3 regions of the Pseudomonas sp. C9D1 genome follow, and region 1 is predicted to be linked to each of the others. Evidence: riboswitches for the same ligand, from Rfam matches in the RefSeq annotation. Region 1 holds a riboswitch; each other region holds the start of a gene.
What was found. A riboswitch is a leader RNA that binds a small molecule or an ion and turns the genes downstream of it on or off. The one in region 1 is predicted to bind cobalamin.
Positions count from the first base shown of each region.

Region 2: linked by a shared signal. The riboswitch ahead of ACXI0U_RS13200 (TonB-dependent receptor) and the one ahead of cobG (precorrin-3B synthase) in region 1 are both predicted to bind cobalamin.
Region 3: linked by a shared signal. The riboswitch ahead of ACXI0U_RS11285 (energy-coupling factor ABC transporter permease) and the one ahead of cobG (precorrin-3B synthase) in region 1 are both predicted to bind cobalamin.

Region 1 covers NZ_JBSZIE010000002.1:4,229,589-4,239,005, forward strand. The annotation lists gene ACXI0U_RS27400 (TonB-dependent siderophore receptor) at 1-1,653, opposite strand, end outside; gene ACXI0U_RS27405 (FecR domain-containing protein) at 1,734-2,717, opposite strand; gene ACXI0U_RS27410 (sigma-70 family RNA polymerase sigma factor) at 2,714-3,214, opposite strand; gene cobJ (precorrin-3B C(17)-methyltransferase) at 3,365-5,020, opposite strand; gene ACXI0U_RS27420 (precorrin-2 C(20)-methyltransferase) at 5,020-5,781, opposite strand; gene ACXI0U_RS27425 (precorrin-8X methylmutase) at 5,781-6,407, opposite strand; gene cobG (precorrin-3B synthase) at 6,404-7,744, opposite strand; cobalamin riboswitch at 7,830-8,019, opposite strand; gene cbiE (precorrin-6y C5,15-methyltransferase (decarboxylating) subunit CbiE) at 8,101-9,306, shown strand; gene ACXI0U_RS27440 (cobalt-precorrin-5B (C(1))-methyltransferase) at 9,351-9,417, shown strand, end outside.
Region 2 covers NZ_JBSZIE010000002.1:1,068,333-1,077,749, reverse strand. The annotation lists gene ACXI0U_RS13200 (TonB-dependent receptor) at 1-1,971, opposite strand, end outside; cobalamin riboswitch at 2,079-2,280, opposite strand; gene ACXI0U_RS13195 (PaaI family thioesterase) at 2,532-2,975, shown strand; gene ACXI0U_RS13190 (zinc-dependent alcohol dehydrogenase) at 2,979-4,007, shown strand; gene ACXI0U_RS13185 (MarR family winged helix-turn-helix transcriptional regulator) at 4,008-4,475, opposite strand; gene ACXI0U_RS13180 (glutathione S-transferase) at 4,592-5,197, shown strand; gene ACXI0U_RS13175 (IS110 family transposase) at 5,877-6,821, shown strand; gene ACXI0U_RS13170 (helix-turn-helix transcriptional regulator) at 6,852-8,042, opposite strand; gene ACXI0U_RS13165 (hypothetical protein) at 8,227-8,568, shown strand; gene ACXI0U_RS13160 (MFS transporter) at 8,740-9,417, opposite strand, start outside.
Region 3 covers NZ_JBSZIE010000002.1:649,514-658,930, forward strand. The annotation lists gene ACXI0U_RS11255 (DUF2946 family protein) at 105-476, shown strand; gene ACXI0U_RS11260 (TonB-dependent copper receptor) at 536-2,638, shown strand; gene ACXI0U_RS11265 (c-type cytochrome) at 2,724-3,014, shown strand; gene ACXI0U_RS11270 (DUF2946 family protein) at 3,135-3,476, shown strand; gene ACXI0U_RS11275 (TonB-dependent receptor plug domain-containing protein) at 3,613-5,535, shown strand; gene ACXI0U_RS11280 (copper uptake system-associated protein) at 5,571-6,011, shown strand; gene ACXI0U_RS11285 (energy-coupling factor ABC transporter permease) at 6,054-6,737, opposite strand; cobalamin riboswitch at 6,798-6,991, opposite strand; gene ACXI0U_RS11290 (TonB-dependent hemoglobin/transferrin/lactoferrin family receptor) at 7,339-9,399, shown strand; gene ACXI0U_RS11295 (MbnP family copper-binding protein) at 9,411-9,417, shown strand, end outside.

The DNA.
Region 1 (9,417 bases):
CAGGTTCTTGTCCGAGACCTCCACCCAGTCCTCGCGCAGGCCGATGGAGAAGCGCCACTGGTTCAGGTCGATCAGGTCCTGCAGGTAGAGGCCGGTCTGCTCCAGGCGGCGGTCGTGCTCCACCTGGCCGTAGCCCACCAGCGCATCGTTGCCATACACCGGGTTGAAGGCGTCGATCGGGGCGAGGGCGGCGGAGCCCCATTCCACGTTGGTCTTGCGGTTCTGGTAGTCCAGGCCCATCAGCAGGGTGTGACGCAGGGCGCCGGTGTCGAATTCGGCCTGGACCATGTTGTCGACGATGTAGGCCTTCAGGTCCTCGGTGGCATCGGTGTAGTAGCGGTTCAGCTCGGTGGGCGAGGCCCAGCCATAGGCGTACGCCTGCTGCATGCTCACGTCGGAGCTGAGGTAGCGGAAGCTCTGGCGCGCGGTCCAGACGTCGTCGAAGCGATGCTCCAGCTGATAGCCGAACATGCGCTGGGTGCGGTCGAAGGCTTCCAGGCTCGGCTCGCCGTCGAAGAAGTCACGGCCGATGCGCTGGCCGCTGCGTTGGTACAGGGTGCCCTCGGCCGGTACGCCGCCGTGGTAGCCGCCGTTCGGGTCGTGCTGCAGGTAGCTCTGCAGGGTCAGGCTGGTGTCTTCGCTGAAGTCGATGGAGAGGGTCGGCGCGATGGCGTAGCGCTCTTCCTTGATGTGGTCGAACTGGGTGTCCGACCCCTCGCCCAGGCCCACCACGCGATAGGCGATGCGCTTGTCCTCGTCCAGCGGACCGCTGAAGTCGAAGCCCGCGCCCTTCTGGCCCATGTTGCCCACGGTGGCCTGCACCTGGTGGTAGTCCTCGTAGAGCGGCTTCTTGCTGGTCAGCGCCACCAGGCCGCCCGGCAGGCTGCGGCCATAGAGCACCGAGGAGGGGCCCTTGAGCACGTCGATGCGCTCGAGGAAGTACGGGTCCACCTGCAGCGAGCTGTAGGTGCCGCTGTCGCCCATGGTCTTCAGGCCGTCGAGGTAGACGTTATCCACGCTGTTGTCGGCGAAGCCGCGCATGACGATGTAGTCGTAGCGGTTCGAGGCGCCCACCTGGCCGGTGAAGATGCCGGGGGTGTAGCGGATCGCCTGCTGCACCGTCTTCGAGCCCTGGTCCTCGATCTGCTCGTGGGTCACCACCGAGACGGTCTGCGAGGTTTCCAGCAGCGCCTTGCTGGTCTTGGTGGCGATCTGGCTGTGGGTGGCCAGGTAGCCCGCTTCGCTGCCCAGCGCGTTGCCCAGGGCGAACACCTGGGTGGAGGGCACCTCCAGCGCGCCCTGGGTCTTCACCTCGCGCAGCACATAGCTGCCATCGCCCAGGCTCTCGGCCTGCAGCGGCGTGTCGCCCAGCAGCTGGCCCAGCGCGCCGTCCACCGACCAGGTGCCGCTCAGCCCGGGGGACTGCAGGCCACGGGTCTGCTCCGGGGTGGCGGAGAGGTTGATCCCGGCCTCACGGGCGAAGCGGTTGAGCACCTCGTCCAGCGGCCCGGCGGGGATGGCGTAGCTGCGGCTGGCGCTGGCCGCGGCTTCCTCGGCGAAGGCCGGTGCGCCCAGTAGCGGGGCGGCCAGTGCGGCGGAAAGCAGGGCGCCGCGTACGGCAAGGGCGAGGCGGGAGGCGCGAGGTGCGGTCATGAAGGCTTCCGTGAAAGGCAAAGGTTAATGGGATTCATTCCCTTTGCCGGGCGTTGCGGAAAAACCCGCCAAAAAAGATTTCAGGCCCTGGCCTGTACCGTCACCCACCAGCGGGTGCGGTAGTGCACCTCCACCGGCAGCGTGCGGCTCAGCAGCTCCAGCAGCTTGTCGGTGTCATCCAGGCGGTACACGCCAGAGAGGCGCAGGTCGGCGATGGCCTCGCTGCAGGCCAGGCGGCCGTTGCGGTAGCGCGAGACCTCGGCGAGGAAGTCGGCCAAACGCATGCCGCGAGTGACGATCAGCCCATCGGCCCAGGCGGCAGCGTCCATGTCCGCGGCCTCCAGCGGGCGCGCGGCGTACTCGTTGATATCGAAGCGTTGCCCGGTGCGAGCGACCAGGGCGCCGGTGCCGGCCAATGGGGCGATGCTCACGGCCCCTTCGGCGACGCTCAGGCGGGTGGCGGCCTGCTCCTGGCGCACCACGAAGCGGCCACCCAGGCTCTCCAGCAGGCCATGGCGGGTGCGCACGTGCAGGGGGCGGGGGATGCCCGTCGTGGCATCAGGGCCGCTGTCGACCAGGATCTCGCCACGGTCCAGCAGCAGCAGGCGCTGGTGCTCATCGAAGCGCACATCCACTGCGCTGTCGGTGTTCAGGTGCAGTTGCGTGCCATCGGCCAGCGCCACGTGGCGGCGTTCACCAACGGCGGTGCCGTAATCGGCGGTCAGGCGCGGCCAGGGCGTCAGGTCGCGGGCCAGCCACAGCGCAGAGCCGCTGACCATGGCTGCCGACAGCAGCTTCAGGGCCTGGCGGCGGCGCAGGCGCTGGGCCGAGGTTTCCAGGGTCTCCATCACCGTGCCGGCGCCGGGCACGGCTTTCAGCGAGCTGGACAGTTCGTCGTCCAGCACCTGCACGCGCTGCCAGGCCTGTTCGTGGTCCTGGTGAGCGGCGCGCCAGTGCTCGCAGGCGCGCTGCAACTCGGCATCGCCGCTGGCGGAGCGCAGTCGCACCAGCCAGTGGATCGCCTGGCGCACCACTTGCGCATCGGTCTGGGGCGAGGCGCTCATTCGGCGAAGCGCAGCTGGTAGCAATGGAACAGGGCGTCGGCGACATGGCGCTCCACCGAGCGCAGGGAGATGCCCATGCGCTCGGCCACCTGCACATGGGTCAGCCCCTCGCACTGGGCCAGCAGGAAAGCGGTGCGCACCTTCGGCTTCAGGCCATCGAGCATGCGCGCGATGCGCTCCAGCAACTCGAGGATCTGCTCGCGCTCCTCCAGGCTCGGCGTCTGCGCCTCCGGCAGGTGGGCGAGGGATTCCAGGTAGGCCCGCTCCAGTTCCTCGCGGCGCCAGTGGTCGATCACCAGTCCCCGTGCGACGGTGCGCAGGAAGGCGCGTGGCGTGGCGATCTCCAGCTGCTCACGGCGGGCGAGCAGGCGCAGGAAGGTGTCCTGGGCCAGGTCGGCGGCATCGGCGGCGTTGCCAAGGCGGCCGCGCAGCCAGTTCTTCAGCCAGCCGTGATGGTCGCTGTAGAGGCGTTGCACACTGAGATGGGGAGACGACATGGGGTCACCGAAGAATCGGTAGCAAATGAAAATTAATCGCATTTTCTTGATGCGCGAAGGGATTTGCAACGTTGGCGTGCAGGAAAAGGGCGGCCGGTCATGTCGAACCGTCCGCCCTTGCTTCGCGTCTTGCCAGGTGCTGGTGCCGCCTCAGCGATACCAGCGCGGGGTGTACACCCAGTCCTGGCCGTCGGGGCGGGGAATGCGCCGGGTCAGTGACGAACCGATGATCACCAGGGTGCGCATGTCCACCTGTTCCGGGCGCAGCTCGCCGAGGCTGGTAAGCGTCAGCGCCTCGGCCGGGCGGCCGATGTCGCGGCCCAGGACGACCACGGTTTCCGGGCGGCGGTGGCGGGCGACGATTTCCAGCGCGCGGGCCAGCTGCCAGGGGCGGGCCTTGGAAATGGGGTTGTAGAAGGCCATGGCCAGGTCGGCGGCGCCGGCGTGGTCGAGGCGTTGCTCGATCACCTCCCAGGGCTTGAGGTTGTCCGAGAGCGAGATCAGGCAGAAGTCGTGGCCCAGGGGCGCACCAGCCTTGGCGGCAGTGGCCAGGGCGGCGGAGACGCCGGGGAACACCTGCAGCTCCACCCGTTGCCAGTGCGGGTCGCGGTTGTCGTCCAGGGCTTCGAGCACGGCGGCGGCCATGGCGAACACGCCCGGATCACCCGAGGACACCACCACCACCCGACGCCCGCTGGCGGCCAGCTCGAAGGCGTGGCGGGCGCGTTGCAGCTCTTCGCGGTTGTCGGTGCAGTGCAGCACCTGCTCCGGGCGGAAGGGGCCGGCCATGCGGATGTAGGTCTCGTAGCCCAGCAGGTCCTCGGCCTCGTCCAGGGCGCGGCGCGTGGCCGGGACCATGAACTCGGCGGCGCCCGGGCCCAGGCCTACCACCGTCAGGCGGCCACGGCGCTGGCCGATGCGCTCCACATCCAGCGGCCGCTCCGCGCGGTACAGGCGGACGCCGGAGAGGTGCTGGTGCAGGGGCGGCAGTGCCTGTTCGTTGACCACGAAGCGCAATGGCACGCCGAGTTCGTCGGCGCAGGCGGCCAGCGTGGCGTCGGTCATGCGTTCGGGGGCGGCCAGCAGGCAGGCGAGGGCGCCGCTGGCCAGCCCGGCGGTTGCCAGGGCCTGGCGCACGGCACCGGCGTCCGCTGCCTCGTCGAGGCGCGCAGCCACCACGCGGGGGTGGATCAGCAGCTCGTCAGCGGCATCGGGACGTTGCTCGGCAGTGATGTGGATAACCCGCTGCGCCTGCTCCGCCAGGGGCAGGTTGGCGCTCTCCAGCCAGGGCGCCTCGCCCTCGACGCGGACGGGCTCGCCACCCAGCAGGTCGGAGACGAAGCGCTTGCCCTGCTCGATATCGGCCAGGGCATAGCCCGGCGACGGCTCCAGCAGGCAGGTGCCGAAACGCAGTTCGCCGCTGGTGGTGATGGCCGGGGCCACCTCCAGTTGCGCGGCGATCTCGCGGGCCATGCGGTTGACCCCGCCGAGCCCGCCCAGCAGCGGCACCACCGCGCTGCCGTCCTCGGCCACGGCTAGCACCGGCGGCTCGGCGCCCTTGCTGGCCAGTTGCGAAGCGAGGCTGCGGATAAGGATGCCGGCGGCGCACAGGGCGATGATCGGCCTGTCGTCGCGGTAGAGCCCGCGCAGGGTCTCGCCGAATTCGGCGTAGGTTTCGTCGGCGCCTGCCACGCGCCCGGCCAGGCCGAGCACGCGGGCCTGTGGATAAAGCGCCTGGATGCGCCGGGCGACGGGCAGGCCGCCCTGGCCGAGCAGCAGGATGGCCGGGGCCTTGCGTGCGTCCATCACCCTCTCCACTTCTGGCCGGGGACCAGGATCATGGAGAAGTAGGGCGAGGCCATCGGGTCCACCTCGTGCAGCGGCAGGATGCGCTGGTTGCCCATGGTGGCGCGCTCCACGTAATGGGCGCGGCCATCCAGGCCCAGCTCGCCGAGCACCCGGCGCACCTTGTCGAAGTTGCGGCCGAGCTTCATCACCACTGCCGCCTCGGCGTCCGCCAGGCGCGCCTTCAGCTCCGCTTCCGGCAGCACGCCGGAGAGCACCGAAAGGCTCTGGTTGCGGTACACCAGCGGCACGCCGAGCACCGCGGCGCTGCCCAGCATGGAGCACACGCCCGGCACCACTTCGGCCTCGTAGCGCTCGGCCAGGCGGTCGTGCAGGTACATGTAGGAGCCGTAGAAGAACGGGTCGCCCTCGCAGATCACCGCCACGTCGCGGCCGGCGTCCAGGTGCTGGGCGACCTGCTGGGCGGCGGTGTCGTAGAAGTCGCTGATCACATCCTCGTAGGAGAGCGGCGGCTCCAGCTTCTCGGTGGTCACCGGGTAGACCAGGGGCATGCGCAGCTGCGACTCCACCAGGTGCTGCTCGATGATGCCGAAGGCATTGCCGCCCTGGCCCAGGTTGGCCTTCGCCTTGGCCACGAAGTAGCCGACTACTGGGGCCGACTGCAGCAGGCGCAGGGCCTTGAGGGTGATGAGTTCGGGGTCGCCGGGGCCAACGCCCAGGCCGATCAGCCGGCCCTTGCCGGAATGTTCCTGCGCACCCATCACTCCACCTCCGTGGCCAGGGCGTTGATCGCCGCCGCCGCCATGGCGCTGCCGCCACGGCGCCCACGCACGATCACGTAGGGCACGCCACGGCTGTCGGCGGCGAGCATGTCCTTGGATTCCGCCGCACCGACGAAGCCCACCGGGAAGCCGAGGATCAGCGCCGGTTTCGGTGCGCCGGCATCGAGCATCTCCAGCAGGTAGAAGAGCGCGGTGGGCGCGTTGCCGATCACCACCACGCTGCCTTCCAGGTGTTCGCGCCAATGCTCCAGTGCCACGGCCGAACGGGTGTTGCCCAGTTCGCGGGCCAGCTCCGGCACACCGGCGTCACTGAGGGTGCAGATGACCTTGTTGTCCGCCGGCAGGCGCGCGCGGGTCACGCCCTCGGCCACCATGCGTGCATCGCAGAGAATCGGCGCGCCAGCGGCGATGGCGGCGCGGCCGGCGGCTCCGGCACCGGGGGAGAAGCGCAGGTCCTGCACCACGTCGACCATGCCGCAGGCGTGGATCACGCGCACGGCGAGCTTCTCCAGGTCCGGCGGGATGGCGGAGAGGTCCGCCTCGGCGCGGATGATGGAGAAGGAGTGGCGATAGATCTCCTGACCATCGCGGATGTAATCGATCATTCGGTGGAGCTCCAGCTGTCAGGCGTGGCGGCCAGCCAGGCGGCCGCCGCGTGTATGTCCAGGTCGCGCGCCAGCGGGCGGCCGAAGCCACCGGCGCCGTCGTCGCGTCGATAGAGGTCGTAATGGCCGTCGCCCGTGGCCAGCAGGGTCAGCGGCGCCACGTTGGCGGCGGCGCAGGAGCGCGGGCAGCCGCACAGGTGCACCTGGGCGCCGTCGGGCAGCACGGCGGCCAGGGTCAGGGCGTCGGCCTTGGTGTCGGCCAGGCCCTTGGCGCAACCGGCGGAACCGGTGCAGGCCTGGATGCGCACCAGGGGCGCGTCGATATCGGTGCACAGGCCCAGGGCCGCGAGCTCGGCCAGCAGCGGGGCGGTTTCCTGCCCCGGCACGTTGGGCAGCAGCACCGATTGCCAGGGGGTCATGTGCAGGCTGCCGTCGCCGTGGCGCTGGGCCAGTTCGGCGAGGGTCAGCAATTGGCTGGCCTGCAGGCGCCCCAGGGGCGGGATGGCGCCCACCAGGTACAGGCCGGCCTGCAGTTGCGGCAGCACGCCGACGGGGCGCAGGTCGCTGGCAGCGCGGCGCCAGTTGCCCGCGTCGTGCAGCGGGAAGGGCAGGCGCTGGCGCAGTTCGGCCAGCAAGCGCTCGGCGCCGAGGCTGCCGAGCAGGTCGCGCATGCGGGCCTGCTGCGGCGTGGCCAATTCGAGGAAGAGGTCCAGCAGCGCCTCCACCAGGGCCGGCACCCGGGCGCCGGGTACCGCCGCCAGGGCGGGGGCGTCGCCGGTTTCGCGGGGCGGGCAGCCGGCCAGGCCGAAGGCGAACAGGCCGTCCTTGCCGGGCTCCATGGCGGCCAGCCAGATGTCGTTGGGGTGGTCGAGCATCGCCAGGGCTTCGCCGCCGTCCAGCAGCAGGGCGAACTTGGGCGAAAGCACGTGGAAGCGCGGGTTGTCTTCCAGCAGGGCCAGCAGGCGCGCGGCCAGGGGGCGGATGTCCTGCAGCGCCTGCGGGTCGAGCCCGGCGGCGGGGCTGACCATCAGGTTGCGCACATCGTCCGCGCCCGGCGTGGCGGCGCCCAGGCCGATGGCCAGCAGCTCGGCGATCAGCGCCTGTTCGCGGCCCGGGGTCACGCCACGGATCTGCAGGTTGGCGCGGTTGGTGGCTTCCAGCACGCCGCCGGAATGGCCATGGGCGGCGATCGACAGGGCTTCGGCCGTGCCGGCCTGCAGGCGACCGCAGGGCAGCTTGATGCGGCAGATGCCGCCATCCTTCGCCGGGACGATGCGCAGCAACCCCGGGCAGGCCGAGGGGCGGACGGATGGAGCGCTGGAGGGAGCCTGTTTCACCGTGGTCACCGGGTCAGTTGCCGCGGCGACCGTGTTCCCCGCACGGGGAACCCTGGCACCGAGACACCCCGCTCGATGCGTGCACACGCGACTGGTGTCACCGGCAGGTCTCCTGGCTGGCAGGTCAGTGTCCGTCGCGGCCTTCCCGGTTTCCCAGTGGCACGGATCGCGAGAACTCGCTGCATACAGTTGCGGGGGCAGCCACGGCTTGGACCGTGTTCCCTCTTAGGCCGGGCGCAGTGGGCGCTCCGGCAACCGGTGAAGGGCGCTATTATGCCCGCTTTGCGCGGCTGTGGGATGCGGCTGGTTGTCGGATGCCCAACGGACGCGGCACGGTCGGATACGAGGAAAAACGCATGCAGCCCTGGCTGACGCTGGTGGGGATAGGCGAGGACGGCTACGCCGGCCTGGGCAAGGCCGCGCGCCATGCGCTGCTGGCCGCCGAGGAGGTGGTGGGCGCCCCGCGCCAGCTGGAATTGCTGCCCCCTTGCATCCGCGCCCGGCGCAGTGCCTGGCCCAGCCCCTTCTCCCTGGAGCCGCTGCTGCAACGCCGTGGCGCGCCGGTCTGCGTGCTGGCCAGCGGTGACCCGATGCTGTTCGGCGTCGGCGCCAGCCTGGCGCGGCAGCTGCCCGCCGACGAGCTGCGTGTGCTACCCGCGCCCTCGTCCACCTCCCTGGCCGCCGCGCGCCTGGGCTGGGCGCTGCAGGACACCAGCCTGGTCTCCCTGGTGGCGCGGCCCCTCGCTGCACTCAACCTGCACCTGCATGACGGCGCCCGCCTGCTGGTGCTGAGCAACGACGGCGCAAGCCCCGCTGCTATCGCTGGCCTGCTGAACGAACGCGGCTTCGGCCCCAGCGCCATGACCGTGCTGGAGCACCTGGGCGGCCCGGCCGAGCGGCGCATCGACGGCATTGCCGGCGAGTGGCCGGCCATGGAGGTCGCCGCCCTCAACCTGGTGGCCATCGACTGCCGCGCCGGCGAGCAGGCCCGGCGTCTGCCGCTCACCTGCGGCCTGCCCGACGACGCCTATCGCCACGACGGCCAACTGACCAAGCGCGACGTTCGCGCCATCACCCTCGCGCGCCTGGCGCCGCAACCCGGGCAACTGCTCTGGGACGTGGGTGCCGGCAGCGGCTCCATCGGCATCGAATGGATGCGCGCCCATCCCACCTGCCGCGCCATCGCCGTCGAAGCTGACGAGGGCCGTCAGGCACATATCCGCCACAACCGCGACGCCCTCGGCGTGCCCGGCCTGCACCTGGTGGCCGGCCAGGCCCCCACCGCCCTCGACGGCCTGCCCGCGCCCGATGCCGTGTTCATCGGCGGCGGCGTCACCGAACCCGGCGTGCTGGAGCGGTGCTGGCGCCAGCTCAAGCCCGGCGGCCGTCTGGTGGCCAATGCCGTGACCCTGCAGAGCGAGGCGGTGCTGGTGGCCTTCCGCGAAGCCCATGGCGGCGAGCTGACCCGCATCGCCATCGCCCAGGCCCAGCCCCTGGGCGGCTTCGACACCTGGCGCTCGGCACTGCCCATCACCCTGCTCGAGGTGCTCAAGGATGCCTAGGTTGGCGCCGAGCGCCGCCGAGTCCTGCCCTGCACGATCCCGCCATGCGTGACGAAACCCCCGAACAGCCGGCGCCCCTGCGCAGCGGCTACACCACCGGCAGTTGTGCCA
Region 2 (9,417 bases), 3.2 Mb from region 1:
GGTGTAGCCCGGCACCTTCACGGTGTTGGCGGCGTCGGCATAGCGGGCATCGACGTAGCGCGCGCCGATGCCGGCGTCCAGGTCACGGCCCAGCTGCTTGCTCAGCCACAGGTTGGCGGTGCGTCGCGGCACGTCGGTGGGGCTGTTGCCGGAACGGGAGATCAGCTGGCCACCGGCGGACTCGTTGAAGTCGTCGTACTCGGCGCGCACCACGGCGGCGTTGGCCGAAACGTGCCAGCCCTGCTCCAGCGCCAGCTCCAGGGTGGCTTCCAGGCCATCGGAGGATTGCTGGCCGATCTGCTGGGTGGGCCGGGTCACCGACTCGCGGGAGAGCAGCTTCTTCTTGACGATGTTGTAGGCGGCCAGGGTCCATTCGCCGCGCCCGTCCCAGAACTGCTGCTTGAGGCCGAACTCGGTCTGCTTGGACTCGGTGAGGTCCATCTTCTGCTGGGTGGGGCTGAGGGTGATGAGGTTGCTCACCCCGTCCTCGCTGGTGGAGTACTGGCCATAGAAGGACAGCTGCGGCGTGGCGGCGAACACCAGGCCGGCGCGCCAGTTGCCGCCGGAGAGGCTGCGGTCGCTGCGGGTGTTCGCGCGCAGGTCGTTGCGGTCGATGTGGTTCTGGTCGCGGCGGATGCCGGTGACCAGGGACCAGCGCTCGTCGAACTGGGTGCGGTTCTCGGCGAACAGGGCGACGGTGCGGGTTTCGCTGCGCGAGTGCGGGCCGTAGGCCGAGGCGCTCTGGTAGTAGCCGGGCGTGGGGTTCCACGGGTCGACGTAGTTGCCGCCCACATCGATGTAGGGCGAGTTGTTCAGCAGGTTGAAGCGGATGCGGTTGAACTCGGCGCCCACCAGGGTGCGGCTGCTGAGGCCGAACAGCGAGTGGTCGAAGGTGAAGGTCTGGCGGTCGCCGATCTGCTCCTGCTCGTGCTTGATGCGCAGGTTCTCGGCGCGCTCCAGCTGGCCCAGGCCGGCGTCCCAGTTGTAGGCCTCGGCGTTGCGCCAGTAGCGGCGGCTCTTGATGTGGTAGAGCTGGTTGCTGGCGCTGATGCCCTCGGCCAGGGTCCAGTCGGTGACGAGCCGGGTCCACTGGTCGTTGTAGTGCTGCTCGGCGTTGTGCAGGTTGTAGTTCTTCTCCTTCAGGCTGTCGCGTAGGTGGCCGTCGATCAGCGGCGTGCCGAAGTAGTTCATCGGCGTGAGGTCGCCCTGGTCATGGGCCAGGGTGAAGGCCAGGTCGTCGCGGGCCTGCCAGCGCAGGGCGGCGCTGAGGCCGAGGTTCTTCGAGTCGCCACGGTCGATCCAGCCGTGGCTGGTTTCGCGGTTGAGGTTGAGGCGGTAGCTGAGGGTGTCGGTGAGCGAGCCGCCGCTGTCCAGTGCCATCTGCTGGCGGTCGTCGGAGCCGTAGCCCAGGCGCAGGCGGTTGCGGATCTCGCCCTCGAAGGGCTTCTTCGGCACCACGTTGATCACCGCGCCGGTGGCGCCTTCGCCGTAGAGTACCGAGGCCGGGCCACGGATCACGTCGATGCGTTCGACCATCCACGGGTCGGTGGGGAAGGTGACGGTGCCCATGCCGGTGTAGAAGCGCGTGCCGTCGTGAAGCTGCATGACCGAGGCGTGGCCGGTGAAGCCCCGGGCCGAGAGCGCGGTGCCGCCGTTGCCGGGGGTGCCAATGTTGCTGATGCCGGGGGAGCGGGTCACGGCGTCCTGTACGGTGGCGTTGTTGCGCCCGCGCACCTCTTCGCCACTGATGCTGCTGGTGCTGGCCGGGGTCTCCAGGGCGGAGAGGCCCAGGCGCGAGCCGGCGGGCAGCGGCGTGTCGAGGCTGATGGGGGCGTCGTCCGCCTGGCCGGTGACGGCGGTGGCGGGCAGGGCCAGGGCGCCGTCTTCGGCGTGCAGGGCGAGGGAGATAGAGAGCGCGAGCAGGCCGAGGGCGGCGCTTGCCGGAGCGTTGGAGCTGAAGGTGCGGGACATGTCGTTCCTATCACGTCAGGAATGAATGGAGCCCGGAGGGAATGCAAAGGCGTGCGCAGGCGCGAGCGCCCAAGCGAAAACCGGCCCGTGCCCGCCCACCGCGGGTTTGCCTATCGATGCTCCAGGCCGGTCTCCGGGCTTGCGAGGATCACGCGGCATTCGCCTTCCCATGCAGGTGCACAGTGGCGTTTCGAATGCAGCGCTCGCTTACCGTTGCGGGGGCAGCGCCGGACTGGTCCTGAGGACGCACCGGCTTCCCGTTTCACCCCACGCACGACGGCGTGGGACACCTGGAACGGCGCGCATATGACCATCCACACGCCCGGGCGTCAACGCCAGTGTGTTGCGGCAGATGGCGGAAACGCCCGTTCCAGAGCCCTGTCGACCTTGCCGGAATGCCTTCTTTTTTGTCATATCAACAATGTTGATTTGAGGGTTGGCGCTCACGTATCGTCCGTCCACGGGCTGCAGGGCGATTCCCTCGCGCTGGCCCTGTGGAGGGCTGCCGGCCCTCCATCCCGCAATCGCTCGCCGACCCCGGCAGAGCCAGGAGCCCTGTGATGACCGATACCCCCAACAGAACCCTGCCTTCGGGCCTGCAACTCCTCCAGGCGGCGATCGCCGGCAAGCTGCCCGCACCCGCCATCGGCGACACCATGGCGATGAAGGCGGTGGGCGTGGAGCCCGGACGCGTCTTCATCGAGGCGCGGCCGGATGCCCGCCACCTCAACCCGGCCAACGCGGTGCACGGCGGTTTCGCCGCCACCTGCCTGGACGGTGCGGCGGCCCTGGCGCTGTTCTCCACTCTGGCTGCCGACACGCCCTATTCGACGGTGGACCTGGGCGTGAAGTACCTGCGCCCGCTCAAGGTCGGCGAGCTGTACAGCGTCGAGGGCTGGCTGGTGGAGCGCACCCGCAGCCTGGCGGTGTGCGACGCCCATATCCGCGACGCGGCCGGCAAGCTCTGCGCCCGCGCCACCACCACCTTCAACGTGCGGGACTGAGCCATGCGCGAACTCATCGTCAAGGGCGCGGGGCGCCTGGCCTGGGAGGAGGCACCGTCACCGGTGCTGGATTCGCCGCTGGCGGCGCTGGTACGGCCCATTGCCTCGGCCTCCTGCGACCTCGATCGGCGCCTGGTGGCCGGGCTGACGCCGTTCAAGCCGCCCTTCGCCCTGGGCCACGAGTGCGTGGCCGAGGTGCTGGAAGTGGGCCCACAGGTGACCACGGTGAAGCGCGGCGACCTGGTCTCGGTGCCCTGGAAGATCGCCTGCGGCACCTGCCGCCAGTGCCTGGCGGGGCGCAGCACGGCCTGCACCGGCGTCGCCCGCCACGCGGCCTATGGCGTGCCGGCCGGCGGCCACTGGGGCGGGCTGTTCTCCGAGGTGGTGCGGGTGCCCTTCGCCGACGCCATGCTGGTGGTGCTGCCGCCGGGGCTGGACCCGGTGGCCGTGGCCAGCGCCAGCGACAACCTCACCGATGCCTGGGTGGCCACCAGCCGCCCGCTGGCGACGCGGGAGGAGGCGAAGGTACTGGTGGTGGGCGGCACCGAGAGCCTGGGCATTCTCGCGGTGCAGATGGCCCGCGCCGCCGGAGCGGCCGAGGTGGATTACCTGGATGGCGACGGCTACCGCGATGACCTCGCCGTGCGCAGCGGCGCCACCTTGCGCAACGGCACCGACGGCGCGCTGAACGAGCGTTACGACCTGGTGGTGTCCGCCACCCGCGACCCGCAGGCCCTGCGCACCGGCCTGCTGGCGCTGGCGCCGGGCGGGCACTGCTCGTGCATCGGCATCATCTTCGAGGACCCGGCCATCCCGCTGTTCGGCATGTACATGCGCGACGTCACCCTCTCGGTAGGCGCCTGCAGCGTGCGCCCGCACATCCCCAGGGTGCTGGAGCTGGTGGAGCAGGGGCATTGCGACCCGCTGCTGGTGAGCCCCAGCGTGGTGCCCTGGGAGGAAGCGACCGAGGCATTGATCCAGCCGCTGGCCAAGTGCATCGTGGTGCGCGAGCGCATCACCACGGCGGGCTGATCAGTCGAGGCGGGCGGCCAGGGATTGCATGACCGAGTGCCAGGCGATCCGGCCGTCCGTGTCGGTGGTGTCCAGTGCGGCGCGGATGACCCGGCGCTCCAGATCGGTGGCGCGGTGCTCCACGTCATGGCCTTCCGCGCTGAGGGAGAGGCGCTTGTAGCGATGCTGTTCCGGGTCGCGCTGCTGGGTCACCAGGGCGCGTTCGAAGAGGTGGGTCAGCGGGCGGTGCAGTGCCTGCTTGCTGACGCCGAGGAGGGCGGCCAGTTCGCCGACGTTGATGCCGTCGACGCGCCGGATGGCGTAGAGGATGCGATGGTGCACGCGCGACAGGCCGAGGGTTTCCAGGTAGGCGTCGGCGTCCACGGTGAGGCCGCGGAAGCCGAAGTGCAGCAACTCCAGCGCGACATCCAGATCGTCCAGGCGTCTGATGTCGGCGGAGTCCAGTTTGATTTTCCTGTCGATGACCATGGGCAGCTCCCGGGCGCGATGGGCGGGGATGCTACCGGCGCCGTCGGTGGTGGTCCAGTTGCAACCACAGCGGATGCCGGCAACCGAGCCGGCCCGCGCACAGGAGGAACTGCGTGATGAAACTGATCTATGCCGGAGCGTCGCCTTTCGCCCGCAAGGTCCGGGTGCTGGCCCTGGAGGCCGGGCTCGCTGCGGGCATCGAGATGCTCGACACCGCCGTGCTGCCGATCAAGGAGAACGCCGAGGTCAACCGCGCCAACCCGCTGGGCAAGATCCCGGTGCTGATCACCGTCGAGGGCGAGGCGCTGTTCGACAGCCGCGTCATCTGCGAATACCTCGATGCCCTGCAGAGCGGCGACGCCTTCTTCCCCCACGGCAGCGAACGCTGGACCTGCCTGACCCGCGCGGCCCTGGCCGACGGCCTGATGGATGCGGCGCTGCTGGTGCGCTACGAGGGCGCCATCCGCCCCGAGGCGTTGCAGTGGCAGGAATGGAAGGACGGCCAACTGGGCAAGATCCACCGCGCGCTGGACGCCCTGGAAGCCATCGCCGGGCAGCTCCAGGGCCCGGTGGACATCGCCCAGATCGCCGTGGGCTGCGCCCTCGGCTACCTCGACTTCCGCTTCGCCGACCTGGGCTGGCGCAATGGCCACCCGGGGCTGGAACGCTTCTTCGCCGCCTTCTCCGAGCGTGAGTCGATGAAGGCGACGGTGCCGGCCTGACACCGCTGCGTAGGGTGGATGGCGCTCCATCATCCACCAGCGGAGTCATATGGAAACCCGGAGCCCTCGTAGGTCGGGTGCAACCCGACAACGACCGTGCACAGGCCCACGCGGGTTTCACCCGCCCTACGATCTGCCGGGGCGCGCGGTGCTCGGTAGGTTGGGCTGAGGTACGAAGCCCAACGTCGCCAGGCCGGACATCGCTGTGTTGGGCCTCGCTGCGCTCGGCGCCAACCTACGGCGCGACCCCAATCCCGCGCCGGGGCTGACCGCTGTGTAGGGTGGATGGCGCTTCATCATCCACCAGCGGAATCACATGGAAACCCGGAGTTCTTGTAGGTCGGGTGCAACCCGACAATGACCGTGCATAGGTCCACGCGGGTTTCACCCGCCCTACGGGCTACGGTCTGCGCTCGACACCAACCTACGAAGCCGGGGTGTAGCCCGATCGCGAATGAATTCGCTTGTATGTCCTAGGGTGGAACCTGTCGGGGGGCGGAGGGAGCGAAATCGCTTCTGCAAGCCAGACCGTGGGAGATTTCTCCCGCCCCTCACCTCACTGCAAGCGCCGATAAGGAATCCATCGGCTCAGGTCCGCCCCCGAGACCGACCATATCTGCAAGCCTGCGCCATCGTGAGCCCCCGACAGGTCATTCCATCTTGGCCCTGGGAGTTCGTCATGACAATGCAGAGCACCGTAATCGGTATCGATGTCGCCAAAGACAGTCTGAGTCTGTATCGAGCAGATCTGGAGCAGGCCAGCGAGCTCATCAATGAGCCGCACGCTATCGCCACCTGGCTCAAGAGCCTGCCTGCAGGTTGCAGCCTGGCCATCGAAGCCACCAACACCTACCACGTTGCCGTCGCCACGCTGGCGCACAAACGTGGCCACAGGGTCTACGTGATCGATGGTTACCGCCTGAGCAACTACCGCAAAGGCATCGGTGGCCGGGTCAAGAACGACCTGAGCGATGCCCGTCTGCTGGCCCGCTACCTGGCTCATGAACAGAAGCAGTTGCACCCCTGGGCGCCGCCGAGCCGCCTGTACCGCAAGCTGCAGGCCCTGTTGCACCGTCGCGCCACCCTGGTGCGAGTAACGACGGCTCTGCGCCTGAGCTTCGCCCAGGATCGCCAACTGGCGGAAGCATTGAAGCCCGTCCTGCAGCAGATGAAAGACCTGGAGCGGACACTCAACAGGGCGCTGCAATCCACGCTGAAAGAGGCCGGCTTGAGCGCGCAGGCACAACGTTGCCAGGAGATCGAAGGGGTTGGCCCGATCACCGCTGCTGCGCTGAACCTGGCCTTCCTGCGGGGCACCTTCCGCAGTAGCGATGCGTTCATCGCCTTTCTCGGGCTGGATGTCCGGGTCAGGGAATCGGGGCGCTACATCGGCCGGCGCAAGCTGACCAAGCAGGGGGATCCGGAGATACGACGGCTGCTGCATAACGCCGCTATGGCCGCCAGTCGCACAGCGGCCTGGAAAGAACGCTATCAAGCTTATTTACAGCGGGGTTTGAAGAAGACCGAGGCCCTAACGATCCTCGCCCGGAAACTGGCCAGAATCGCCTTTGCCCTGATGACCAGCCAACAGCCGTACCGACACCGGGACGCTACGGCTGGTTGACATAGAATCTCCCACAGGTTCGGGGTCTGCCTAAGTGGTCGGCGGCGGGACGATGCCGTTGGCCTGCCAGCGCAGCACGGCGGGGCCGGTGAGGACGATGCGCACCAGGTCGGCCTGGCGGCTGGTGCCGGCCTTGGCGGCGGCGGATTTGAACTGGGCGCGCACGGTGTGCAGGGAGACCTGCTGGCGCTCGGCGTATTCCTGGGGCGTGAGGCCGTTGACCAGGGCCTCGGTGAGCCGCGCTTCGGCCGGGGTCATGCCGTAGATCGCGCGCAGCATCGGTGCCAGGGAGCCGATCACGGCGCCGGGGTCGCTGAGGAAGACCACCACCGAACTGCGCTCGCCGAAGGGCGAGGCCCAACTGGGCAGGGGCGCGATCACGGCGTCCAGCTGGGCGCCTTCCAGCCCGCGCAAACGTAGGGCACCACCGCCGTCGCCCGTGGCGCCCACGCCGGTGCGCAGGGCGCCGAACAGGCGTTGTTGCAGCAGGTTGTCGTCGGCGGCGTAGGTGGCCCGCAGGCTGTCGGCAGGGCCGAAGCGCAGCAGCCCGGAGCGGTTGGCCAGGCCGTGGGCCAGGCTGTTGGCATGGAGTACGCGGCCGCGATGGTCCAGCAGGATGATGCCGAAGGGGCTGGTCTCCAGCGCCGCCATCGAGGCCTGGGACAGCGCCTCCAGCCGGTGCAGCCGGCGGTGCAGGGCGAAGGCGGCCTGCAGGTGCGGCATCAGCGCGGAGATCACCTGCAGTTCTTCCTCGCGAAAGATGCCCACCCGCTCGGAGCGCACCACGGTGACGTTCAGCGAGCGGTCCTCGCGCTTGGACACCACCGCGGCGGATGAATAGAAGAAGTCCTGGTGGCGCAGCCAGTCGGCGTAGTACTCGGTGCGTTTGAGCTGGTCGTCCGGGAACAGGCTGGAGGAGGTGACCACATGGCCCTCGCCATGCTTCAGCGGGTCTTCCATCCAGACGTTGCGCTGGCAGTAGTACTCGGCGAAGTCCGCCATCGCCTGGGCGTCGATGCCGGTGAAGGTGGCGATGGAGCCGGTGCTGTTGTCGATCTCGGCGCTGCGGTCGCTGAAGTCGTGGCCCCAGATCATCGCAGCGTGGGAGTCGAGGCGCGCGGCGAAACCGGCGAGGAAGGCGTTCCAGCGGCCATTGTCCAGGGCAGCCTCATAGATGCTGGCGATCAGCGGGCCCAGGCCCAAGGGTTCAGAGACATCCATGCTTCCAACCTCGGTGCCGCTCGATATTGGCGAATGGCCATTATTCTTCAGCCGGCCGCGCCGGGTAAACAGGCGCATAGCCAATTCTGGTGATGTGCGCTGCCACAGGCTTCCCGGAGAATGCCGTTGGCCGTGGGCAGTGGCGCCCACGGCATCGACCAGACGTGCTCTGGAGGGGAGAAGGATGATCAGAAAAATTGCGTTGGGCCTGTTGGTGCTGGCCGGGGTGGCGACCTACGCCCAGGCGGATGAAGACATTTGCGAGGGCTGGACCCACAAGGCCTACCCGGTGCACATGGAGGCCTGCTCCTACCCGAATGGTGGCTCGGGCTACACCCGCATCACCAACAACGGCAGCACCGCCGCCGCCATCTGCTGGACCGTGGTGACCAACAGCGGCCGCGAGATCAACGGCTGCAACAGCCACATGGAAGCCGGGGAGACCAACGAGGCCGCCTGCGCCAGCTGTGGCCACAAGAACGGCGGCGTGCAGTACATCCTGCTGCAGAAGTACGAAGAACGCTGATCGCACCCGCTCGATCACTTCGCGCACGGTCGCGCGACCTCGGGTGACAGCATGCTGGCCCCTTCCAACGCTCCGGGGCGGGCCCGCGTCACCCGATTCTTTTGTTTCCATTCAGCCGCTCCCACAGGTGTACTGCATCCCGTAGGAGCGAGCTCTGCTCGCGAATCGCCCTCAGTCCGTCGCCAGCGCCACCGCGCGTGCCTGGTGCGCCCGGGCGAGGCGGAACAGGCCGAAAGCGGCGACGGCGAAGGTGACGTTGAGGCCGATCATCGGCAGCGCGCTGTCGTTCTGCAGGGCGCTGAGCAGCAGGCCGGAGAGGGTGGCGCCGGCCATCTGGGCGAAGCCGATGAAGCCGGCGGCGAGCCCCGCGCGGGTCGGGTTGGGGATCACCGCGCCGGCCACCGAGCCGGGCAGCACCATGCCGGCACCGAGGGTGAGCAGCACCTGCGGCAGCAGCAGGCCGGGCACCGAAGGGCCGGCGGCGAGCAGGATGGCGAGGGTGATCAGCGCACCGGTGGCCACCAGCGCCGTGCCCACGCCCACCAGGCGCGCCGGGCCCAGCTTCATGATGAGGCGGTTGCTGAGGATGGCGCCGGTGATCAACCCCGAGACGATGCCGCCGAAGACCAGCCCGTACTGGGTGGGGCTCAGGCCGAGCTGGCCGACGAACACCCGCGAGGAACCGGCGATCACGCAGAACATGGCGCCGTAGGTGCCGGCGATGGCGAAGGAGAAGGCACGCACCTCGGCCCCCTTGAGCAGTTCTCGGTAGTTGCCGGCGAGGGTGGCCAGGCGCCCGGCGAGTGGGTCCTTGGCCTGGTTGCTTTCGCGGTAGAGCAGGGTGCAGGC
Region 3 (9,417 bases), 3.6 Mb from region 1:
GCTTACCGTTTCCAGGCGGAGTACGCCTCCTCGCCGCGGGCGCTGCGGCAATCCGCCGTGTTGAACCGGGGCGAAATGAATCTATACTCCGCGCACCTTCGAGGATGCCCGCCCTGAACCCACTCAGCCGAAACCTTCGCGACTGGCTCTACGCCTTTGCCCTGGTGGGCATGCTGCTGCGCGTGACCATGCCGCTGTGGGCGATACCGCAGATGAGCGGTGGCGGCTTCATGCTCATGTGCACCTCCCAGGGCATGCAGTGGCAGCTCGGCGACAAGGACGACGGGCTCGCCGGCCAGCAACTGCCCTGCACCCAGTGCGGCCTGCAGTCGATTGCGCTGCAGAGCCTGCCGTTCACCCCGCCAGCGCCACCGCCCGCGCTGGCGACGCAACCCGCGCGGCACCTTGCGCCCCCGGCCAATGCCCCGCCCTTCCTGCTCGCGCCCCCCAACCGGGCGCCCCCGTTGTTTTCCTGAATCGTTGAAGCGCGCCTTCCTGCGAAGGCGTACTGCTGTTCATCCATTTAGGAACAATCATGTCTGCAATCCCTTCCCTTCCGGGTCGCGCCGCCCTGCGCGTGCCTTTCCTGCTTCACGCCTTGGCCCTGGCCGTGGCCATGCCCTCACTGCATGCCGAAGAGCAACAGCACGATAAGGACGAACTGCCCCCCACCGTTATCACCGCGGTCCAGCAGAGCTCACCGCTGACCATCGTGGCCAACCCCAAGGACGCCCGGCAGCCGGTGCCGGCCAGCGATGCCACCGACTACCTAAAGACCATCCCCGGCTTCGCCGCCATCCGCAGCGGCGGCAGCAACGGCGACCCGGTGCTGCGCGGCATGTTCGGCTCGCGCATCAACCTGCGCACCAACGGCGGCCTGATGCTGGGCGCCTGCCCCTACCGGATGGATGCTCCGAGCTCGTACATCGCCCCGGAAACCTACGACAAGCTGACGGTCATCAAGGGACCGCAAACCGTGCTTTGGGGACCAGGTGCTTCAGCAGGCACCGTGCTGTTCGAGCGCGGCCCGGAGCATTTCGGCGAGCTGGGCAGCCGCCTGGACGCCAGCTTCCTGGTGGGCTCCAACGGCCGCTTCGACAAGGTGCTCGATGGTGCGGTCGGCGGTAGCGAAGGCTATGTGCGCTTCACCGGCAACCAGGCGCAGTCGGATGACTACGAGGATGGCGACGGCGATACCGTGCCCTCGCGCTGGAAGAAGTGGAACGGCGACCTGGCCATCGGCTGGACGCCCGACGAAGACACCCTGCTGGAACTGACCGCCGGCAAGGGCGACGGTGAGGCGCGCTACGCCGGTCGCAGCATGGACGGCGCCCAGTTCACCCGGGAAAGCCTCGGGCTGCGCTTCGAGAAGAGCAACCTCGGCGACGTCCTGACCAAAGTGGAGGCGCAGGTCTACTACAACTACGCCGACCACATCATGGACAACTTCACCCTGCGTGACCCGGACCCCTCCAGCATGATGCCGATGCCCATGGCTTCCCAGGTCGACCGCCGCACCCTGGGCGCCCGCTTCGCCGCCACCTTCGCCCTGGGCGAGGTGGAGCTGGTCACCGGCGTCGACGCGCTGCGCAGCGAGCACCGCTGGCGCAACTCCAGCGCCGACATGATGACCGGCGACTACATCGACACCGACCAGTCGCCCTGGGACAAGGACGCCGTCACCCACAACTATGGTGCCTTCGCCGAGGCCACCTGGTACCTCGCCGAGCGCAACCGTGTGGTCAGCGGTGCGCGCCTGGACAGGTCCAGTGCCAAGGATTTCCGCTCGTTCCAGTGGAGCGGGATGATGACCGTCGCCAACCCCACCGCCGGGGCCACCCGCGCCGACACACTGCCCAGCGGCTTCGTGCGCTACGAGCACGACCTGGCCGAATCGCCCACCACCCTGTATGCGGGCCTGGGCCATGTGCAGCGCTTCCCGGACTACTGGGAACTGTTCTCGGCGGAAAGCGGCCCGTCCGGCAGTGCCAACGCCTTTGACGGCATCAAGCCCGAGAAGACCACCCAGCTCGACTTCGGCGTGCAATACGCTGGCGAGAACCTCGACGCCTGGGCTTCCGCCTATGTGGGCCAGGTGCGTGACTACATCCTGTTCAGCTACAACACCGGGATGATGGGCATGACCAGCTCCTCGGCCGGCAACGTGGACGCCCGCATCATGGGCGGCGAGCTGGGGGCCAGCTACAAGCTGGGCCAACACTGGAAAACCGACGGCTCTCTCGCCTATGCCTGGGGCAAGAACAGCTCCGACGGCGAAGCGCTGCCGCAGATGCCGCCGCTGGAGGCCCGCCTCGGCCTGACCTACGAGCAGGATGACTGGAGCGCCGGCGCGCTCTGGCGCCTGGTCGCCCAACAGGGCCGGGTGGCCGAGGGCAAGGGCAACGTCGTGGGCCAGGACTTCGGCAGCAGCGCGGGCTTTGGCGTCTTCTCGCTCAACGGCGCCTATCGCGTCAGCAAGAACGTCAAGCTGAGCGCGGGTGTCGACAACCTGTTCGACAAGGACTATGCCGAACACCTCAACCTCGCCGGTGACGCCGGCTTCGGCTACCCCGCCGAACGCGTCGCCATCGACGAGCCGGGCCGCACCCTCTGGGCCAAGGTCGACCTGAGTTTCTGAAGCGACACGCGCGCAGCCGATCCGTGAGTCGGCTGCCGTGCTCCACCTGAAAGCCAACCGACAATTGAAAAAACAGGAGTTGATCATGAAGAAATCCCTGCTCTTCGCAGCCTGCCTGCTGGCCCTTCCCCTGGCCCAGGCGGCCCAGGAACCCGAGGCGGTGTTCACCCGCGCCTGCGGCATGTGCCACAACGGGCAACTGCCCACCGCTCCGAAAAAAGGCGATGCCGCGGCCTGGAAACCCCGCCTGGAAAAGGGTGACGAGGTACTCGTGCAGCATGTGACCCAGGGCTTCAACGCTATGCCGCCGCGCGGCCTGTGCATGGATTGCAGCCCCGAGGACTACAAGGCCGTGATCCACTGGATGGCCAAGTAACGCTGTGCCTGGGTTCGCTCCCGGCGGGCGAACCCATCCACCGCCCTCGTCCCGATGCAGAGACCTGCCCGCCCACACCTGAAGAGCGCCCGCAGTAGCCCAGGCTCCCTGATCGCCTGGATGCTCTACGCCTGCGTCCTGTACAGCGTATTCAGCTGTGGCATCCAGCATGGCCAGGCGGCTGGCCTGCAATTGAGCGGGCTGGAGACACCGTTGTGCAGCGCCGACGGCCAGCCATCTGCCGGTTCAGGCACGAGCCTCCCGCTGCCAGCTGCTTGGCTGGCCTCTTTCACCTGCCCGCTTTGCGCCTCGGTGCCACTCGGCATCGGCCTGCTTCTGGGCCTCTCTTGGCTGTTGCGCGGCGGCCATGCGCCTCACCCACGGCCGCGCCCCCGTCCGGGTGCACCTCCCCGCCATACGTGGCCTCCCGCCAGCCCACGGGCTCCGCCTGCACCCTGCTGAACATCCATTGCGCTACGCCGGGCACTGCAGGTGCTCCGGCGCCCGTTCAGAGAAGCACACAGCCTGCACGCCACCAGACGGCAAAGCCCGGTGCGGGCGGCGGCTGAATAAAAAGCAGAATCAAGGAGTAAGTGGCATGTTGATCAAACGTCTGAGCTACGGCATTTCCCTCGCCTTGTGGGGAACGGCCAGTGCCACCGCAGCCCAGGTCAACCCGATCGAGCTACCCGAGTCGAAGGTGACGGGGAAAGCGGTTATCGATGAAAACGCCGTGGACGCCTTCGCCAGCATGGCGACCCTTGTGGGCGAAGAGCAGATCCGCGACCTCAACGCGCTGGACCTGTCGTCCGCGCTGCGTCGCACGCCCGGGGTGACGGTGTCGCGCTTCAACCCGGTCGGCTCGTTCGGCGGAGCCGAAGGTGGGGCGGTCTACATCCGGGGCATGGGGGCCAGTCGCCCCGGCAGCGAGATCAAGACCTTCATCGACGGCGTTCCCTTCTACATGCCGGTTTGGAACCATCCGCTGCTGGACTTGCTGCCCATCAATGGCATGGAGCGAATCAGCGTCTACAAGGGCCCGCAACCGCAGAACTTCGGCAACACCTTCGCCGCCATAGACCTGACGCCACGCGCGGCCGCAGCGGGTGACCACCAGAACGGCACACTCCAATTGACCGGAGGCAGCTTCCGCACGTTCACCGAGCAGGCCAGCCTGACCGGGCGCAGCGGCGCACTGGGCTACAGCCTGGCGCAAGGCACCGCCCGCTCGGACGGTGACCGTGCCGATGGCGACGGCCGCCTGAACAACGGCCTCGCCAACTTCAGCTACCAGCTCGATGACAACTGGTCGGTGGCGCTGCTCGCCTTGCACGCGGACAACCGTGCCTCCGACCCCGGCCAACAAGGGCGGCCCGACACCAGGAGCGGCGAGTTCAATACCCGTGGCAGCCTGGTATCGATGACGCTCGCTCACGAACACGAGCAGTCCCGAGGCAGCCTCAAGCTCTATTACAACGAAGGTCGCGGCAGCGCCCTCGACCAGACCGGACTCGACGGCGACACCATCACCGACTTCAGCATGCAGGGCCTGCGCTGGTCCGAAAACCTGATGCCCTGGAATGGCGGCGAGATCGCAATGGGGCTGGATATAGACCAGATGGAAGGCCAGGTGGCCTTCAAGCGCTTGGCGCCGGCTCCCCGTGACGACTTCGATACGCCCACCTTGCGACTCATCTCCCCGCACCTGGGGCTCAGCCAGGCGATCGAACTGAACCCGGACTGGACGCTCACGCCTTCGGCCGGCATCCGTGGCTATGACCACAACGTCTACAAGAGCGAAACGGCACCCCATGCCGGACTGCTGCTTTCCACCCAGGACCTCGAGTTCCGGGCGAACCTGTCCAGGGGCGTCAACTACCCCGGCCTGGAAACCTCCGTTCTCTCGCACCTGATTCCAGCCCTGGGTGAAAGCTGGCGTGAGCTGGAGCCGGAGCGCATGGACCACAGGGAACTGGGGGTCAAGTTCAACCCCACCCAGAGCGCGACCCTCGACCTGGCCGTATTCAAGGACAAGCTGCAGAACCGCTACCTGTTCGCCTTCCCCCCGGCCGTGACCCAACCCGCCTACGTGAACCTGGGCGACTACGAGATAAAGGGCGCCGAAGCCTCCTGGCAGCAGAGCTGGAACGAGAGCTGGAGCAGCTTCCTCGGCTTCACCTGGCTCGACCCCAGCCTGCGCAACCTGCCTTACGCGCCGCGACGCTCCTTCTCGCTGGGAACCACCTACACGACCGGCCCCTGGCGCCTGAGCGCAGACGCGCAGTACCAGAGCAGGATGTATGTGCTGCAACAGGAGCGGGTCGAGGGCGCGAGCAACTTCGAGCAAGTGGACAGCTTCACCGTGGTCAACCTGCGCCTGGGCTATGCCCTGCCCGAGCTCGGCGAGGAGGGCGAGGTGTTCCTGGCCGTCGAGAACCTGTTCGACCGTGACTACGCGTACCGCACCGGCTACCCCATGCCCGGCACCTCAGCCCAGGTGGGCGTGAGGATGGGCTTCTGAAATTTCACGACCTGGCTCATCGAGGAGACAAGCTTATGAAGTGGACAAGACACCTGATCGTGCTCTGGGCGCTCACCGGCGGCTACGCACTGGCCGACAGCCAAGCGGACCGACAAGCCATCGAGCACCTGATGAAACACACCTGGGAGCGCCCGGAGGCGGCATTGGACGTCGGCCCGGTGACCCTGGAAGGCGACTACGCCATAGCGGGCTGGACGCAAGCGGAACGAGGTGGGCGCGCCCTGCTCACACGCGTGCAGGATCACTGGAAAGTGGTGCTGTGCGCGGGCGACGGACTGCTCGACGAAGCGACCCTGAAGGATGCCGGGCTGGCCCAGCGAGAAGCGAGCGACCTATTGCGAGCCGTACGCACGGCGGAGTCGGTGATAGCGCCGGAACGGGTCCGGCAGTTCTCGCGCTTCAAGGGCATCGTGCGCGTGGATGCTCACGCCGGGCACGGTGACCCGCAACACTGACCTGGGGCCGGGTGCATGCGAGGACATGCACCCGGCTTGCACTCAAGCAGCCGCGTGGTGCAAACGCACGTTGAACAGCGGGCCTTTGCTGTAGCGCGACAGCGCCTTGGCCAGAGCCAGCACGCCCAGGTCGATCAGGGGCTCCACCAGGATCACACTCATGTAGGCGATGCCGAAGGTGCCGACGGAGGCCAGGGTCTCGCTGGAAAAACCATGCCCGTAGAAGGCCCAGAACCCGACCCAGGCGACGATGCCGCCCTGATAGGCGGTGGACAGCGCCAAGGCCTGGGTGTAGCGCGTTTCCACATAGGGCGTAGCAGACGGAATGAGACGGTTCGCCAGCAGGCTGATGCCCCACAGCGGCACCAGCAGGGTGGTGACGTTCATGCCGTACTGGGGCAGGTCGAAGGGCGCGAAGAACAGGCCCTGGATGAGCAGCCCGGCAGCCAGCCCGACCGCCGCCGCCCCCGCACCGAACATCAGCAGCAAGGTCGAGCCGAGAATCAGGTGGACCTCGGAGACGCCCACCGCGTGGTGCGGCAGCACCTCGAAGAAGCAGAACACCAGGGCTGTGGTGATCAAACTGCGCAGCGCCAGCGCGGTCACACCGCCGTTGCGGCGGATGCTGTCGACGGCCATCTTGGCCGTCAGGCCAAAAGCCGCTACTGCCGTGCCATAACTGAGGAAGATCTTCGCGCCTTCTACGACGCCAGGTTCGATATGCATGGGTGGTGCTCCGTGCCGCGCCCACCGCGCGACGATAGGGATGACTAAGGGGGCCGGGCTTTCGCCCGCTTGCTGATGGCAGGTCTCCTGGCTCGCAGTTCACCGCTCAACCCACCTTCCCAGCCGTCGCCAGTGGTACATCGGGCATCGCGCTCTGCTCACAGTTGCGGGGGCAGCCATGGCTTGGGCATCTCGCCGACCATGTTCCCTCTTAGTTCCGGGGCACCCGGAAAACCATCGGCGGAAATGGTACCGATTCCCGCCACGGCGGCATAGAAATCCTTGAACCCCGATCACCGGGGGTGCGACAGCTCGCCACAGGGTCATCACGCCCCGGGCCTGAGGCGGTCGCTCGGGACGAGCGGCACGGCGGCCTGCGGTGGAACGTCGCAGTTAAGCCCCGGCGCCGGCCTTGCTAGTTTCCCGTCCCGGGCTGACCAATCCCATGGATCGGCAGCCCGACCGCATGCGGGCACCCCTCGGGTGCCCGGCCACCATCCAGGGATCGGATACCTCGAGGCGCTCAAGGAACGCCGCCGTTCCCGGATCAACCGGTGCACCCGCAAGGGCGCCCGAGAGTCTGCGAGAGAAGGGAAAAGGCATGGTTGTCTCTGCATCGTTTCGTCCCCTGTGGTTGCGCCGCACGCTGTCCATGGGGCCTGCCACGGCCTGGCCATTGCTGCTGGCGGCATGCGGGCAACTCCAGGCCGAGGAGCGCCCCACGCTGGTGCTCGACAGCACCACGGTCACCGCCACACGTAGCGCCAACAGCAGCTTCGCCCTGCCCGCCTCGGTCTCCACGGTCGACCGCGAGAACCTCGACGACGCCCAGGCGGACACCCTCTCCCGCGTACTGCGCAGCCTGCCCAACGTGAACGTCGGCGGCGGCCCGCGCCCGGCTTCGCAGAGCCCTGCCATCCGTGGCCTGCAAGGGCCGCGCATCATCCTCAGCGTGGATGGCGCCCGGCGTAACAACGAAGGCGGCGTGAACAGCCCCCTGCTGCTCGACCCGGATTTCATCCGCCAGATCGACGTGGTGCGCGGCCCGATGTCGGCCGCCTACGGGAGCGGCGGGCTGGGTGGCGTAATGGCATTCGAGACACTGGCGGCGGAAGACTTCGTCGCCCCCGGGCAAACCTTCGGTGGCCGCGCCAAAGTGAGCTATCGCAGCGGCGACGAATCCGCCTCCACCAACCTCACCGCTGCGGCCTTGAACGACCAGGGCGATGTGCTCGCCAGCGCCACCTACCGCGACTACGGCACCATTCACACTGCCAAGGGCGGTACGGATGCCGAATACCCCAACGATGGCGACCTCACCGCCAGCCTGTTCAAGGCGGGGCTCAACCTGGGGGACCTGAACCGCCTGGAGCTGGGCCGGCAGACCTTCGACGACGACTTCACCGGCCCCACCAACCCCGGCGGCAACCTGCTTTTCCCTTTCGATCAGGACAGCCACCGCCGCCAGGAGCAGTACACCGGCAACTGGCTGTTCCACGATGCCGACCGGGCCCTGCTGGATGGCAGGCTCTCCCTCTATCGCACCCGTTATAGCCTGTCGGGCCATAGCCGCTCCACACCGCCCCAGCCGGACACCTCGGGCATGACCCGCACGGACGGCGGCAGCCTGCAGAACACCACCACCTTCGAACTGGGCGAGGACTACCGCCAACGCCTCACCTACGGCCTGGACTACTACGAGGACACTGCCGAGAACACCTCCGCCGGCCAGGCCAACTCGGTGCTGCCGGACGGCAAGATGCGCGCGCGCGGCGGCTTCCTGCAGAGCGAACAGGAGCTGTTCCAGCGCTGGACGCTCATCGCGGCGCTGCGCCATGACGACTACAAGCTCTCCTCCCCCGGGCAGGACAGCACCCACCATGACCGGCTCTCGCCGAAGCTGGCGCTCAAGTACCAGCCGCTGGATGCCCTGGGCCTGTTCGTCAGCTACGGGGAAGCCTTCCGCGCTCCCACCATGACCGAGATGTACGGCAACCTGAACACCAACAGGGCGCTGTTCAACTTCCGCGCCAACCCGAACCTGAAGCCCGAGGCCAGCAAGACCTGGGAAGGCGGTTTCACCCTGGACTTCGGCCAGCTGCTGGCCCCCGAGGACCGTTTTCGCCTCAAGGCCACCTGGTTCGACGAGGAGGTGGAAGACCTCATCGACCAGCAGACCGTGGGCACCTACACCCGCCAGGCGCCCTTCGCCGGTACCGGCCTGATCTTCCAGCGCCGCAATGTCGCCAAGGCCGAGCGCCGTGGTGGAGAGGTCGAGGCCGCCTACGAGTACGACCGCCTCACCCTCGGCTTGGGGTATTCACGCCTGCGCTCGCGCAACGCCCAGACCGGAGCAGACCTCTACGCCCCACCGGACAAGCTCGCCCTCACCCTGGACTACCGCCTGGATGAGCAGTGGTCGGTCAACTACCGCAGCCAGTTCGTCCGCGCACAGGACTACGACGACACCCTGCTGCGTCGCCGCGACGGCTATGCCCTGCACGATATCGGCCTGACCTGGGAGCAGGACCCCTACCGCGTGGACCTGGGCGTCAGCAACCTGTTCGACCAGGCCTACGCCACCTACCAGCAGAGCCAGGCCAATACCTTCACCTACGAGGAAGGCCGCAGCGTCAACCTCACCCTCAGCTCGCGCTTCTGAGAGACCGTGCCATGACCG